DNA from 4 places in the Bacillus sp. KNSH39 genome. Region 1 is predicted to be linked to each of the others. Evidence: riboswitches for the same ligand, from Rfam matches in the RefSeq annotation. Region 1 holds a riboswitch; each other region holds the start of a gene.
The links. A riboswitch is a leader RNA that binds a small molecule or an ion and turns the genes downstream of it on or off. The one in region 1 is predicted to bind lysine.
Positions count from the first base shown of each region.

Region 1 (4,118 bases):
TCACCATACAAAAATTTTGGTAACGGCATTTTTCTTCCAAACATATAAAACCATTGTTTCTTTGAAGAAATATGCATTGCCCCTAACTCATCGATATGAAAATGCAGTGTAGAAACGAGTAAATGTGGTTCACCAAAATAATCTACAATTTCATTTTCGTTTTCATCCAATTGCATAACTGCATTAAAATATCTTTTCTTATTATGGAAATAAAAAGTACGGTTCCACCTTACTAATTCTCGTCCATATTCATCTCGCTCAGCTATGTTTTGTATCGTAAATGGAATTTCCTCTCCTCGTTCCGAGAAAAACATTCGAAACTTCGATGTAATTTTCAATATAAATTTCACGAAAAAAGAGCCACCGTAAATTTCATCCATTTTTCCTTCCCCTGTAAAACTATTCTCTTCTGTAATCGCATAACGCTTCTGCAATTCAGGATGAAGATTTTTATAGGTATCCCCTAATAATCGTTCATACATATTAGCCATACACTTATCCCTTTCTCGCCCTCTTGCAATTTTTCGCGCTTGGTAAATCGAAACTATTTATATAACCGACAATTGATAACCCCATTAGAAGAACATTTAATGTAATCGGATTAAACGGCCCTGTAAAGCTTGCAATATTCGTAAATCCTGCTGCTAACGTTAAAACTAGTAATACAATAATATGCAGTATAAATAATTTTCGTTTTATTATTGGCAACAGCCATACGACGCCGAAAATTATTTCTAACATCCCAATTATTTTAAGTATACATATACTACTTTCATTTGAACCGATTAATACAGAAAGCATCTTTACTTCTTCTAAATGAGTAAACAGTAGTTTTGGCACTATCCCTTGATATATCCATACAAAAGCAAATAAAAAACATACGAGCCAATACGTCATTGTTCTTCTAATTAGTAACCTAGGATGAAGCCCCTTTTCTAACCATAATTTTAAAGCATCAAAACTCCAAGCAGTCGCCCAACCTAATAACGGCCGAAATATATAGCAATCTATTACATTCCCTACACGACCAAATCTTGTATCATAATCATATTGTGTCTCAAAATGGATGTATTCTTTATTTGGCGTATACTTCCAATAACCACGTCCTATTTGAATAAGAGATAATGTATTATCCGTCCAAAATTTTAAAGAAGAAATTCTTTCACCAGTTTCTTTTCTTATTTCACCTATTGATTCCCCTTCTCCAGCTATTTCAAGCCCAAATCCAATCTTTGTTTTATACAAAAACTTCTGTGGTTCTCCTTCTTTTTTCTCTAAATACGAAATTTCAGTAAAGCGAGCATCCCACTCTGTATGTATAGCTGGTTCTTGCGTATATTCCCATAATTTTCCCATCGTCGTGTTCATTTTTGTCGCAACATAAATAGGCTGTTTCCTTTTCATTCTCCCCACCTCCTATGCACTATAAGTTTAATGTACATGCAATGAATTTATTTTGCTACATTTTTCACAAACTTCCTCGAAAAAAAGAAAGAATTTTTAAAATATATATAAAACACTTGATTCCCCGAAAAATTTAAATTATTATAAAACAAATGTTACCAACAACTTCATAAATCAAACACTCTCGCCTAAAACGTGAGATAGAGGTTGCGATACTTATGAGTATTCTAATGGAGACACAGAGATGTCTATGAACTTAGATGAAAGGAAGTATTGCCGAAATTGATAAATTTCTCTGCATTTATCAATTGGGGCTGTTTTCGAATAGAAACAGAACTGTCATATGTACAGACGTGTACGTATGAAGAGCTATCTACAAAAAAGAGATATCATTTTTTATGATATTCCTTTTTTGGCGGTTTTTTTATTAGCTCCGTTTTCTGTTTCCCTTTTCCTGTAACAGCACCATCCTCACTTATTTGAGATGGTGTTTTTTGTTTGTCTTTCTGGTAACTACAGGAGTATTGGGATTGATATATTTCCTAATCTATTCTTAAAAATAGACGAAAGAAGGAATTTGTAATGGAAACAATTGTTCAAAAATTTGGTGGCACTTCTGTCGGAAGCGTCGAACGCATTCAACATGTAGCAAATTTAATTATTGAAGAATATGAACGAGGTCATAGCATTGTCTCTGTCGTTTCAGCAATGGGAAAAAGCACAGATGAACTTGTCGCACTCGCTAACGCTATCACAGAAAATCCAAGTAAACGTGAAATGGATATGCTTCTATCTACAGGAGAACAAGTAACTATTTCATTATTAACAATGGCACTGCAATCAAAAGGCTATCATGCAATTTCATTAACAGGGTGGCAAGCAGGTATCACGACAGAATCTGTACATAGTAGTGCACGGATTACTGACATTCATACAGATCGTATTCAATCTTATCTTGCTGAAGGTACGATTGTTATTGTAGCTGGTTTCCAAGGAGTCAGTGAAGATTTTGAAATTACAACGCTTGGACGAGGCGGTTCTGATACAACTGCTGTCGCATTAGCCGCTGCACTTAAAGCAAAAAAATGTGATATTTATACGGATGTTACAGGCGTATATACGACGGATCCACGAGTTGTAAAAGATGCTTACAAATTAGACGAAATTTCTTATGACGAAATGTTAGAGCTTGCTAATCTCGGTGCTGGCGTATTACACCCGCGCGCCGTTGAGTTTGCTAAAAATCATAACGTAGTTTTAGAAGTTCGCTCAAGTATGGAACAAGAAAACGGAACAATTGTAAAAGGAGAATGTAACATGGAACAACAATCAATCGTTAAAGGTATTGCATTTGAGGATAATATTACACGTGTCACAATTAAAGGACTAGAACAAGGCTCGCTTTCAACAGTTTTCTCTACATTAGCAGCAGCACACATTAATGTAGATATCATCATTCAAAGTATTACAAATGAAGGAACTGTACATCTCTCCTTCTCCATTCACTCGAATGATTTAAGAGAAACTTTAGAAGTTTTGGAACAAAATCAAGAAACTCTTCACTATGAATCTGTAGAACATGAAAATCACTTAGCAAAAGTATCAATCGTAGGATCTGGCATGGTATCTAACCCAGGTGTCGCTGCAAATATGTTCACTACTTTAAAAGAAGAAGATATTCATATTAAAATGGTAAGTACATCAGAAATTAAAGTGTCTGTCGTTATTGACCGCCTTCATTTAGTAACAGGCGTTGAGGCGCTGCATCAATCATTTATGGCGAAAATTGAGCCTTTCGTGCAAATGAGCTAATTTGATATGTTTAGTAACGCTTATAAAAAAAACATATTAATCTACTTCCTTCCTATTAAATAAAAAGCTATTCGTTAACAAGATGCTATATGATATATTAAAAAACACCTTGTCACATTTTCCTATACTGTGACAAGGTGTTTTTGACTGAAAGGAATTTGTAACTACTTAGTAGTATAATTATGAGGATAATTAAATAATAAACTTTTATACATAAGGAGATAAGACTATGGCAAAAAACAAATTACTACGAATGGACAATGTCAGCATCGTTGTAGAATCCCTTGATAACGCAATCTCTTTCTTTGAGGAGATTGGCTTGAATCTCGAAGGTCGAGCAAATGTCGAAGGTGAATGGGCTGGTCGCGTAACTGGACTCGGTTCTCAGTGCGTAGAAATCGCTATGATGGTCACTCCAGATGGCCACAGCCGAATTGAACTTTCGCGATTTCTCACCCCTCCTACTATAGCAGATCACCGAACAGCTCCTGTAAACGCCCTCGGTTATCTACGCGTCATGTTCACTGTCGAGGATATTGACGAAATGGTATCCAAACTCACTAAGCATGGTGCAGAGCTCGTTGGCGAAGTAGTTCAGTACGAGAACTCGTATCGTCTCTGCTACATTCGTGGAGTCGAAGGAATTTTAATCGGTTTGGCGGAAGAACTCGGTAATAAATAAGCAAGTGAAGTTTTATAAAAAAGAGGGAATAGCTATATATTTAAGCTATTCCCTTACTTCTATTAAAACAGATGAATGTTTTCTTTCTTGCAAGCTTCACGTAAATCGTCAGGCCATACAGAAGATTGAACTTCACCGATATGTGCTTTACGTAAGAAGTACATGCACATTCTTGATTGTCCAATGCCACCGCCGATTGTTAATGGTAGTACGTCTTCTA
Region 1 covers NZ_JBQXYO010000001.1:187,496-191,613, reverse strand. The annotation lists gene ACUL40_RS00980 (DUF4166 domain-containing protein) at 1-491, opposite strand, end outside; gene ACUL40_RS00975 (DoxX-like family protein) at 496-1,404, opposite strand; lysine riboswitch at 1,598-1,784, shown strand; gene ACUL40_RS00970 (aspartate kinase) at 1,987-3,216, shown strand; gene ACUL40_RS00965 (VOC family protein) at 3,446-3,898, shown strand; gene asnA (aspartate--ammonia ligase) at 3,961-4,118, opposite strand, start outside.

Region 2 (4,118 bases), 5.1 Mb from region 1:
ATTTTATTTTATAAAAAAGGAATTGCCCATTCGAACAACTCCTTTTCCTATTTAGACAAGCTCTTTAATACGTATGCGATCGTTCCCAATAATATTTTCATATGTTTCGCGTTCCACAACTACTTGCGATGTTCCGCCTTTTGCAAAGACAACGGCTGGTCTTCGAATCCGATTGTAATTATTCGCCATCGAGTACCCGTATGCTCCTGTACAGGAAACTGCTAGTAAATCAGAAGCAGCGACTTTCGGTAAATGAATATCCCAAATCAACATGTCTCCACTCTCACAGCATTTCCCGGCAATCGAAACGAGTTCCTCATTCTCATCATTCGCTCGATTCGCTAACATCGCTTCATAACGCGCATTATATAAAGCAGGTCTTAAATTATCTGTCATTCCACCATCGACTGATACATATTTCCGAATACCAGGAATATCTTTCACAGATCCAACTGTATAAATTGTTGTCCCAGCATCACCTACAATGCTACGGCCTGGCTCAATCCATATTTCTGGCAATGGATATTCACATACAGTAAATTGTTCTCTCACTGCACTTGTTACAGCTCGCACATATGTCTCAAGAGTTAATGGTGTATCTGACTCTGTGTAACGTATTCCAAATCCCCCGCCTACATTTAACACTTTTACTACATAGTTTGTTTGCTCTCTCACTTCTTCTAAAAATTGGCGAAGAACTTCAATTGCTCGAACAAAACCAGCTGTTTCAAATATTTGCGACCCAATATGTGAATGGATCCCTAGCACATTATAATTTGATTTTTGTAAAGCAAATCCAATTGCCTGCATCGCTTGACCGTTTGAAACACCAAATCCAAATTTCGAATCATCTTGACCTGTTGTAATATATTCATGTGTGTGCGCCTCTACTCCAGGCGTTACACGAATTAATATGTTCACAAATTTCCCATGTTGCATCGCTAAATCGTGTAAAACTTCTAATTCAAAGAAATTATCTACGACAAAACAACCGATATTCGCCTGAAGAGCCATCACTATTTCTTCTTCTGTTTTATTATTTCCATGAAAATGAATACGTGATGCCGGAAATCCTGCTTGGAGCGCAGTATATAATTCTCCCCCAGAAACAACGTCTAATGACATACTCTCTTCACGAGCTACTCGGCACATCTCCATGCACAAGAACGCCTTGCTTGCATATGCTACTTGATAAGAGAAACCACTTTCTTTAAAAGCACGATGAAATGCTCGGCATTTTCCTCGAATAGACTCTTCATCGTATACATAAAGTGGTGTTCCGTATTGCTTTGCTAGCTGCGTCGTATCGCACCCTCCAATTTCTAAGTGTCCTTGCCCATTAATTCGGCTTGTGCCGTGTAAATACATTTAAATTCCTCCCTTATTTCCTCTAAAACTCATAACCCCAATCTTCTATTCATTGCAGCACGCTTTTAGATAGACAAAAAACGCGCGGAACAATGTTCACACGCGTTTCTTATTAGGAAAAATATATATTGAAAAAATAAACGAGTTGTTATCTCCTCAAAATAAGAAACCGCATCAACATCTCCAAATAGCTCTCCATAAAATAAATATTATGACAGTACTACATTTATTCAATGCAGTCCCAATATATGAATAAGATGGTTATTCTTATATTTCGGCAATAGTCCCTTTCAACCTATGATCACAGATTCCATTAAATCTCCCATAGCTTACTCTTTCCTATCGCGGCCTCTACCTTTGAGAGTAGATGAGGTAAGTCTATTTAATTTTCAAACATCTAATTGTTGCTATTAACAATACCAAAGGACCATTTTATTTGTCAAACAATTTTTCATATTGTTTTTTCACAGTTTAGTTTCGTATCATTTGGTAAGCGCTTTACTGAAATCTTTGTCACTTCCCATTCGCCTTCTTCGTTATTAAATGTAATCGTTACCTTCTCAAATGGTGGAGCAATTTTCCCAGCAACACGTTCATACTTTGTCACTTCAATACTTGCTTGAAATAAATATGTACCGCTATACACTTTTTTTAAACTAATAATTTTAGGACATTGATAAGGTTTCAAACTTCCATATTGTTTTTCAATTGCTTTATTTATTTTTGGAAATAAAACAGAATAAAGTGCATCTTCCATAAGAGGTGCATCATATTGGGCTACCGACACACTCGGTGAAGTAAAAAGTATAACACTACTGCATGCTATAAAATATAATAATTTTCGCATTATAACCTCCGTATTATCACGCGATTCTTTCTGCGTACGATAATTATCATACATAGAAATTCTGTTTTATTGTCTCCCACCACTCTTTTTCTACTCGATTATTATAAAAAAGCCCACAACCTTCTTTTATTTTCGTATAATGATACTCATAGTATAATAATCATAATAACAAAGGACTGTTCGTATATATAAAATGAGTCGTTAAGCAAACTGATTCACAAGAACTGTCATGCTTTTTAGGAGAGGAGTATATTATGCTACAACATCTGTTTCCAAAACTGCGATTTGCACTCGTTGCAGTCGTTTTACTATGGATTAAAACATATATTGTGTACAAGCTAGCATTTGATATTAAAATTGATAATTTCTTTGAAGAATTCATGCTTTTTATCAATCCACTAGCTGCGTTACTTTTATTTTTTGGCTTAGCTTTACTTGCATCTAAGCACCGAAACCGAATTATAATTGGAATCAGTTTTATACTGTCATTTATTTTATTTGGAAACGCAATGTTTTATGGGTTCTATAACGATTTCGTTACTTTCCCGGTTTTATTCCAAACAAACAATATGGCTGATTTAGGGACAAGTATAAAAGAACTCTTTACGTACAAAACATTACTTTTATTTGCAGATGCAATTATTTTAATGTTTATTTCACGTAAATTCCCATCATTTGGCGACAAAACACCACTTTCCCGCTCAGAGAAGCGAACTTTCTTTAGCGGTGTAACAGCTTTATTAGCACTACAAATTGTTGTATCAGTTATTTATAAACCACAAATGTTCTCGCGCTCATTTGACCGTCAAACTGTCGTGAAGAATTTAGGTTTATACACATACCATCTATTTGACATTACGCTTCAATCCAAGTCTTCAGCTGAGCGTGTATTTGCAAGTGGGGATGGGTTTTCTGAAATTAAAAACTATACAGACTCAAAAGACAAACAAGTTGATAAGAACTTATTTGGAGCTGCAAAAGGTAAAAATGTAATTTTAATTTCAATGGAATCTACACAAAACTTTGTTATTAATAAAAAAATAAATGGAAAAGAAATTACACCATTTTTAAATGAATTTATTAAGGATAGTTTCTATTTCGATAACTTCTATCATCAAACTGGACAAGGCAAAACTTCTGATGCTGAATTTATCGTTGAAAACTCACTTTATCCACTAGATCGTGGTTCTGTATTCTTTACTCATGCAACAAATGAATACACAGCAACACCAGAACAATTAAAGAAATACGGATATTCTTCTGCCGTCTTCCATTCAAACGATAAAACGTTTTGGAATCGGGATGTAATGTATCCTGCGCTTGGATATGATCGTTATTTTAATTTAAATGATTACGCAGGAACGGAGCAAATGTCTGTCGGTTGGGGATTAAAAGATAAAGAGTTCTTTGAACAATCTATTCCAAAGTTAAAATCTTTACCGCAACCGTTCTATACAAAATTTATTACATTAACAAATCATTTTCCATTTCTTCTAAATCCGGAAGATCAATATGTTGATGAATTCAACTCGGAAAGTGGTGTTGTAAACCGCTACTTCCCAACTGTTCGTTACACAGATGAAGCTCTTAAATTATTTATTCAACAATTAAAAGAAGAAGGATTATATGATAATTCCGTTATTGTCATTTATGGTGATCATTACGGTATTTCCGAAAACCATAACGCAGCTATGGCACAGTTCCTAGGAAAAGATACTATTACACCATTCGATTCTATGCAATTACAACGAGTCCCTCTTATTATTCATGTGCCTGGCCAAGAAGGAAAAGTTGTTTCTAAAGTATCCGGTCAAATTGATATTAAGCCAACGCTCCTTCATTTACTTGGTATTAAAACAAATAAATCCGTTGAATTTGGAACTGACTTATTTATTAAAGAGAA
Region 2 covers NZ_JBQXYO010000001.1:5,284,603-5,288,720, reverse strand. The annotation lists gene lysA (diaminopimelate decarboxylase) at 52-1,368, opposite strand; lysine riboswitch at 1,549-1,730, opposite strand; gene ACUL40_RS27185 (DUF3888 domain-containing protein) at 1,820-2,215, opposite strand; gene ACUL40_RS27180 (LTA synthase family protein) at 2,470-4,118, shown strand, end outside.
Region 2: it holds a riboswitch for lysine, as region 1 does, so the genes downstream of both, lysA (diaminopimelate decarboxylase) here and ACUL40_RS00970 (aspartate kinase) in region 1, are expected to answer to the same signal.

Region 3 (4,118 bases), 4.5 Mb from region 1:
TTATTAGGACGTAAACATGTATTATGATTTTTGTATGTAAAAATCATAATACATTGGTTGTGCTGGTGATTCTTGTTTGAGGAAGAAAAATAAAAAGGCCAAGGAGAAAGTTTATTTTCTCCTTGGCTTTTAAGATAATTCTTTTCGTTAAAATGCGGAAATTCTTTGCTTCGTTTTTGGTACAATAATAAATTTGATCCAGAGTAACCCGACAATCATAATGATAAGGATATGTAAAAATTGACCTGTAGCAATGAGTATAACACTCGAAAATACAATGAGTTGAATACTTAGCAATATAAAGATTAAGTGAAGAAATTGCTTCATCCTTTCTTCAGTATGGATTGGATATAATGCCACAATAATATTTCCCGAAAAATATTTCCATAGTGAACGGAGCTGCATAGAGATCATATATAGAACGATGTAAGTGATAGCGCCTTTTACGTATATATTTGGTATGAAATATAAGGCGAAAGCACCGATCAATCCTAAGCGAATATATATACCGAAATAATCATTTCCACGTAAAAATGCTAATGTATGTAAATAGAAGAAAGTTGCTCGTTTTTTATGTAATAAAGGTTCAATCCAATTTGTAAGCCATTTTCTTTTATTTACTTGTTTATTCAGTTGCGGAACATCTGTGAAAATGCTAGCAAATTGATAAAAACGAACGTTCATTTTTTCTTCTTGCTCGATTATGTAATCCCACGGTATTCGTTTTGTAGGCTGTTTTTTCGTATATAGAAGTAGGAAAGCAAGTAGTAAGAGTAGTCCGCCCAATATGAGAACATTTGCGGAATAAAACAGCATGTAAATGATTAGGGCGTTACAAGTAATACGAATGATTAGCCATATGTTTTTTTCGTGACTATCACGCCACATCCAATGTATGTACATGTTCCAGGCTTTCGTAATCATTAACACGATAAAGATTGTACATAAAAAAGGTACAGTTAATTGCAATGATTGCATAGCAAGTGGAACGAGAATAAGGAACGTAAATAATAATGGGAAAAGCTGCATGATGTAATTGTATAGAAGAGATTTTTTAAAATAAGATGTTAGTCTCTCTTCTAGTGCTAGTAAATAGACAGCATCAGGTTTTTGAATAAATGTACGGATAGGGCATCTCGTTATAATGAATGTAAGTACAATCGTTATAATTATTAAAGATATTCCTTTAGAAGGAGATGCTTTTAGAAACTGAGCATAATAATATGCACCAACGCATGAAATAAAGATAAAGCTATATAGTAAACCGTTAATCATACGTGCAAAGTATGTAATGATATTTTGAATATGTTGTTGGAAGCGACTGCTCCATAGCGATTCGATTGACATGTTTTTCACCTCTTTGTTCTATTATATATGTTTTACAAAAGAAAAAACGAGCAAATTGCGTTATGCAACTTGCCCGTTTTTCTTTTCGTTATTTTTTTTCTGATCACGATTCATTAATGGATAGAAAGCAAATCCGATTACGAATAAACCAATTCCGAGAAGGAACGTTTTTATATCGGATGCGCCCGTTTTAATAACCCATAGTGCGTAGCAAAGTGCGATAACTGCGACTATGCCATCTGTAATTCTTGCCCGCATTTCATTTTTATATGTTTCACCAGTTGCGACTAGTTTTAACTGGAAGATTGGTGAAACGAGATATGGAATGAGGTAAGCCAGTGTCGATACGGTAATAACGAATGTATAAGCTTCCGCAATGGTTCCTGATAATGTTGAGAATAGGAATACTTGCGACATAATGTTTGTTAATCGTAATGAGTAAATTGGACTTCCTTTTTTATTTGTTTTCGTGAAGAAGGAAGGGAAGAAACCTTCTTTTGCTGCTTGATAAGGTACTTCTGAGCTTAATAAAATCCAGCCTAAGATAGAACCGAACAGGGAAGTAAGAGCAAGTAATGCCATCAGTTTCCCGCCGCCATGACCCATTGCAGCGTTTAGTGCATCTGCTAATGGACGTTCAGAAGCTTGTAATTTATCAACGTGAAGTACACCCATTGTTAAAATTGTAATTCCTAAGTAGATGGCAACTGTAATAAGTAATCCCGCAACTGTTGCGCGTTTTACCGTTTTTGGAGAAACAGCACGGTTTGATAAAAGAACGGCTGATTCAATTCCGATAAACGCCCAAAGTGTTGTAAGAGCAGCTAAATTCACTTGTGAAAGAAGACCGTGTGATGCCCCTGATTTATCAATCATCGGTGTGTACCATTGTCCAAATTTAGAAGCTTCGAATGCAAATAACGTAACGACGATGAATAAAAGGAATCCAGTTACTTTCGTTGTTGTTGCTAAGAAGTTTAGTTTTCCAGCTCCGCTTACACCGTTTGTTAATATAATATGAGTTCCCCAAAGTAAGATGGAACAAATCGTAAATGTAATTAGTTTTCCGACTTCTACGTTAAACGAACCGATTGAAAATAGTAGTCGCGTATCTTTCATAATTGGGAAGAAGAGTGATAAATATCCCGCAAATGATGTAATGATGGCAACGTTACTTGCCCAGTTTGCAACCCAATATCCCCATACCATACTGAAACCAGCCATTTTTTTCTTTTTTGGTGTCGAGAATAAAGCATATGCATGACTTTGTGGCCCTGTCGTTAAATCAGGACGACGAATTGCTAAATTACCGAAAACAAGAGCTAGCATTAAAACACCAAACCCTGTAGTTAACCAAGCTAAAGTGACACCGAGTGGGCTTGCTGTTTGTGCCAACGTACTTGGCACCATGAAAATACCAGCGCCAACCATGTTACCGACAACGAAAGCTGTTAGTACCCAAAAGCCCCATTTTTTTTGTTGCATAGAAAATACCTCCAAAGTTAGTATAACCAAGTCAAGCGAGGAGATATGTATGTCTTCCTGAGTTAGGAAGAGAAGTCCCAAACAAAACAAAAAAAGCATGTAATTTGCCGCTACATGCTTTCTATCTTATAAGAAACCCACGACATACCTCTCGATAGCTCTCCACAAACGAAACGTTTGTGACAGTTCTGCACTTATTAAATGCAGACCCAGCAAGCGTGCATGGTGGACACGACTTACTTCGGCAACCATTCCTTTCTCATTCCTTCATCAATGCCACTACATCTCCTGAAATGATACTCTTAATGATTGCAACCTCTACCTCACCGAGATACGAATGAGGATTTAAATATTAAATTAACGTCTTTAAGAGTAACAAATGAATTTTTATACGTCAATGGATATAGTAATAATCAGATTATAGAGAAGAGTTTGTGATTAAAAGTAAGAGGGGTTGTTATGTGATATTTGAATTTTCGTAATATAATACATATTATTAGCGCTAGATGATTGAAAAGGGGATGAAGTAAATGTCTGTATGTCATAAACATTCAGTAATAGGTGTGCTAGATTCGGGAGTTGGGGGATTAACAGTTGCGAGCGAAATTATAAGACAATTGCCTAAAGAAAGCATTTATTATATTGGTGATAATAAGCGTTGCCCGTATGGACCAAGAAGTGTAGAGGAGGTGCAATCTTTCGTATTTGAAATGGTTGAGTTCCTCAAACAGTTTCCATTAAAAGCGCTAGTCGTAGCATGTAATACTGCTGCAGCTGCTGCATTGACTGAGCTGCAAGAAGCACTTTCCATTCCAGTTATTGGCGTTATACATCCAGGAGCAAGAGCGGCAATTAAAGTAACAAAGAAAGGGGAAATCGGGGTAATTGGAACTGTAGGTACGATAAAATCTAATATGTATGAAAAAGCATTACACGAGCTGGATACATATTTGGAAGTGCATAGCTATGCTTGCCCGACTTTAGCCACAGTTGTAGAAAATCAATTAGAAGATACAGCATATGTCACGCAGCAAGTGAAACAAGCTTTACTTCCATTAACGAAAGAAGATATAGATACGTTAATTCTTGGATGTACGCATTATCCACTTTTAGAGTCCTATATAAAAAAGGAACTAGGAGAAGATGTAACGATTATTAGTTCTGCAGAAGAAACAGCGATAGAGTTAAGTACCATTTTACAGCACAAAGGAATTTTGTCTGACAATCTGAATCCGAAGCATCGTTTTTTTACAACGGGATCTGTTTTATCATTTGAACATATTGCT
Region 3 covers NZ_JBQXYO010000001.1:4,716,723-4,720,840, forward strand. The annotation lists gene ACUL40_RS24145 (ABC transporter permease) at 148-1,347, opposite strand; gene ACUL40_RS24150 (amino acid permease) at 1,408-2,832, opposite strand; lysine riboswitch at 2,980-3,161, opposite strand; gene racE (glutamate racemase) at 3,363-4,118, shown strand, end outside.
Region 3: it holds a riboswitch for lysine, as region 1 does, so the genes downstream of both, ACUL40_RS24150 (amino acid permease) here and ACUL40_RS00970 (aspartate kinase) in region 1, are expected to answer to the same signal.

Region 4 (4,118 bases), 1.3 Mb from region 1:
TTTGGAATATAGGATGAAAATTGATTATGATCTTCTAAAATTCCGTTTGAAATAGCTGTACACTTTACAATACGAGGCCATTCTAGTTTTCTCTCTATCTCTCTAAGTATTTCTTCCAAAGCGTTCACCTCTATCAATATATGTACAAACTACCTAACACTTCATGCTCTCGTTTATTTTCCCCTTTAAATTCCACTGCAAATGGATATTCGCCATGATTCTTTATGTATTCTTGTACTAGACCTTCTCCAACCGGTTCACAAAACTGTACTTGAATGTCACCAAACGATACACTTTGACACTCCGCGTTCCATTTTTCATTTTTCACAACTGAGCTTGTAGATAGTCCCATTACTTTTTTCCATTTCCGTACTGTTTCTCGAACGTTTTTTACTGCGTAATGAATCGTTTCAATTTGTTGCACTTTGTTTTTATGTTCAGTGATCATCCCACTGTTACGTAAATCGTTTCTTCTTTCTTCGTCCGTTTCATTCCACTGTATAAAGAAAGGTAATTTCGGTCCGTTCTCTTCTTGCTTAACGAATAACATTTTCCATTCTAAAAGTCGGCCATCTTTTCTCATGCGTTTCCCTTCAAATGGCCCTATCGTATGTAAGCCGTACTTATTAAAGTTAACTGCTAGCTCCTCAATTGCATCTGTTCGGATCGCGATTTGTAGCATTCCTTCTCCATTTTGTAGTTTCACCACTGTTTCTTGTACTAATGGATTTTCTGCTTCTTTCGCTTTTTCTTCATATTGAACTGCTAAAAATTCTATATATGATAAATCAAAATAACTTAAACTATTCCAAGTACCCCAATTCGTATGCTCTCCGCCTAATACAGTATGAAATCCAAGTTCCTGCATTTGTTTTGCCGCTTCCTCCGGTGTACCATGAACTGCGTGAACAAGATGATCAAATCGTAACATGTCTTTCTCCCCTTTCTCTCCATCCTTTTATTGTATATTTTATTTTTCTTTCATTCAATTCAAAAACTTTAAAACCTAGTTGATTTATACGATTAATATGTATTATAATGAAACAAATTTAATTATTGCTGATTGGAAAAACCAAAGGCACTTTTCTCATACGGGAAAAGTGTCTTTTTCATTTATTATTACAGGGGGATTATTTATGCAGAAATTAATTGTCTTTGCTATTATTGGATTTTTCGCTCAACTGATCGATGGAGCACTCGGAATGGCGTATGGGGTAACGTCTACTTCACTATTATTAATGTTTGGTATTGCACCGGCTGTAGCTTCCGCATCGGTTCATTTAGCTGAAGTCGTTACAACTGCAGCTTCTGGCGCATCTCATATCAAATTTGGAAACGTTGATAAATATACAGTTTCCAGGCTTACATTACCTGGGGCAATCGGCGCATTTGTTGGGGCATGTTTTTTAAGTAATTTGCCTGGAGATGTAATCAAACCGTACATTTCCGTATTTTTATTTACTTTAGGGGTTTATATTTTATTACGATTCATCATTCAAAAACAAATTGTCACTTCAAATAAGCGTATGTCTGCAAAACAACTTGTGCCGCTTGGTTTATTCGCTGGATTCGTTGATTCAACTGGTGGCGGTGGTTGGGGGCCGATTACGACACCTGTTCTTCTAGCAAGAGGAAATGAAGCTAGAAAAGTTATTGGATCTGTAGATACGAGTGAATTTCCTGTTTCACTCGCTGCAACAATCGGCTTCTTCATCTCACTTGGCTGGGAACAAGTAAGCTGGGTTTGGGTATTTTCTCTCATGCTCGGTGGTATCGTAGCGGCACCAATCGCGGCATGGCTAGTTCGCATCGTTCCTTCTCATTTACTTGGCGTATTAGTTGGTGGTCTTATTATCTTTACAAACATTCGTACACTGCTTACTACATTTAAAGTGGATCCAACTATTATTTCACTTTCTTACGTTGCAGTTGGTCTTGTCGTTATTATTTCTATTTTCATTGCTGTTCGTAATCATTCCAATCGTCCTAATACGTCAACGGCTGAGTATCCGAATGATCAGAAGCAAATGCTACCATAACTATAAAAAATACCGCTCAATTTAGAGCGGTATTTTTTATTTTTCTATTTTCCAATTAATCATCATTTCTGTAGCATTTACTCTCTTCATATGTAACTTTTCTAAAACACGCATCGAACTATAATTATCTAGAAGTGTCTCTGCAATTATTGTTTCTACCTCACCTGTTTTGAAAGCCCAATCGATTAGTTCTTTTACAGCTTCTGTTGCATAGCCCTGATTCCAATATTTCTCAATGAATCCATAGCCAATTTCTACTGTTTGATTCTCGTTTGGTTTCCCTTTAAACCCAATATCACCTAAAACGCTATCATCTTCTTTTCGAAGAACATACCACGCCCCCCATGGTAATAAAGCCTCATCTTGTTTCACATTCTCTACATGCCCTACAATATGCGGACCGCTATTATATCCTTGCTCGTTAGCGACTTGAATCCTCTCTTCTGTACACGGCACTATATAGAGCCTTTCTGTTTCTAATTTCATTTTGATTTCCCCTTTTTGCTTAAACGTTACTCTAATTATAACAAATAATATGACTTTATTATGAATGTCGAATTATATTTTTCTGAATTTTCTTTTAATTTAGAGGGTTTTTCAATATTTTTTGCGAAACATTTGTATAACAATTTTTTCTTTGCTTATTGCTACATAATAGTAGGTTCGGGTGGAGTTTTGCAAGCGTTTCCTATACAATAACCGATATTTTTTGACTTTTCCTAACAAAATATCTTGCAATATATTCAGAAAGTCATTACAATTGCCATATATTAAAAATCTTAGCAATATATAAATCCTCATCAATCCGATGAGGTAGAGGTTGCGACTTTTAATAGTAAAACGGACGAGACACAGAGAATGTCAGCTGACTCCGTTTGAAAGGAAAAGTTGCCGAAGTTTATATTTCTTCTCTGGAAATATGAGCTGGGGCTGTCTCCGAAAGGAACAGAACTGTCACGTTTACAAAATTACCGTGTAAACGTGGGGTGCTATCTTAACGGAAGGGTATGATGGGGTGGTTATTTGTGAAACGTTCCGCCAAATTCCTTTGGCGGTTTTTTGTATTTTTCTCCCCCGCTCCTTCCTAACCTACAAGAAAAGGAGTGTTGAACATGAATAGCGCAACAAATCAATCTACCTCTAAAACGCAAACTACACAAGGACAAGGTGAATTAAAACGCGGATTAAAATCTCGTCACCTTACGATGATTTCTCTCGGTGGTACAATTGGTACCGGACTATTTCTTGCCAGTGGTGGTGTCATCCATACAGCTGGACCTGGTGGCGCATTAATTGCATACGCCGCAATTGGAATTATGGTTTATTTTTTAATGACAAGCTTAGCTGAACTTGCAGCTTACATGCCTGTTACTGGATCTTTTAGTACGTATGCAACAAAATTTGTTGATCCATCACTTGGCTTTGCACTTGGATGGAACTATTGGTATAACTGGGCAATTACGATTGCTGCTGAACTTGCAGCCGTAACATTAATTATGAAATTTTGGTTCCCAGATACCCCTTCTCTTATTTGGAGCGGATTATGTTTAGCTATTATTTTCCTTTTAAACTATTTATCTGTTAAAGGGTTTGGTGAATCTGAATATTGGTTCGCACTTATTAAAGTAGTTACGATTATTATCTTTTTAATTGTTGGTTTCATGATGATTTTTGGAATTATGGGCGGTGAAACGGTTGGATTTAAAAACTTCACTGTTGCAGATGCACCATTTAACGGCGGTATCATGGCAATTATCGGTGTGTTTATGGCAGCTGGTTTCTCATTCCAAGGTACTGAACTATTAGGAGTAGCTGCTGGTGAAACTTCTGATCCAGAGCGTAATATTCCGAAAGCGATTCGTTCAATCTTTTGGCGTATTCTTTTATTCTATATCCTTGCAATTCTCGTTATCGGTTTATTAATTCCTTATACAACTGAAAGCCTTGCTGCAAGTGATGTTACAGTAAGTCCGTTTACACTTATTTTTGAAAAAGCGGGCGTTGCCTTTGCTGCTTCTGTTATGAACGCTGTTATTTTAACGGCAGTACTATCTGCTGGTAACTCTGGTATGTATGCAT
Region 4 covers NZ_JBQXYO010000001.1:1,457,772-1,461,889, forward strand. The annotation lists gene ACUL40_RS07385 (hypothetical protein) at 1-119, opposite strand, end outside; gene ACUL40_RS07390 (VOC family protein) at 134-931, opposite strand; gene ACUL40_RS07395 (sulfite exporter TauE/SafE family protein) at 1,029-2,039, shown strand; gene ACUL40_RS07400 (GNAT family N-acetyltransferase) at 2,076-2,525, opposite strand; lysine riboswitch at 2,846-3,039, shown strand; gene ACUL40_RS07405 (amino acid permease) at 3,152-4,118, shown strand, end outside.
Region 4: it holds a riboswitch for lysine, as region 1 does, so the genes downstream of both, ACUL40_RS07405 (amino acid permease) here and ACUL40_RS00970 (aspartate kinase) in region 1, are expected to answer to the same signal.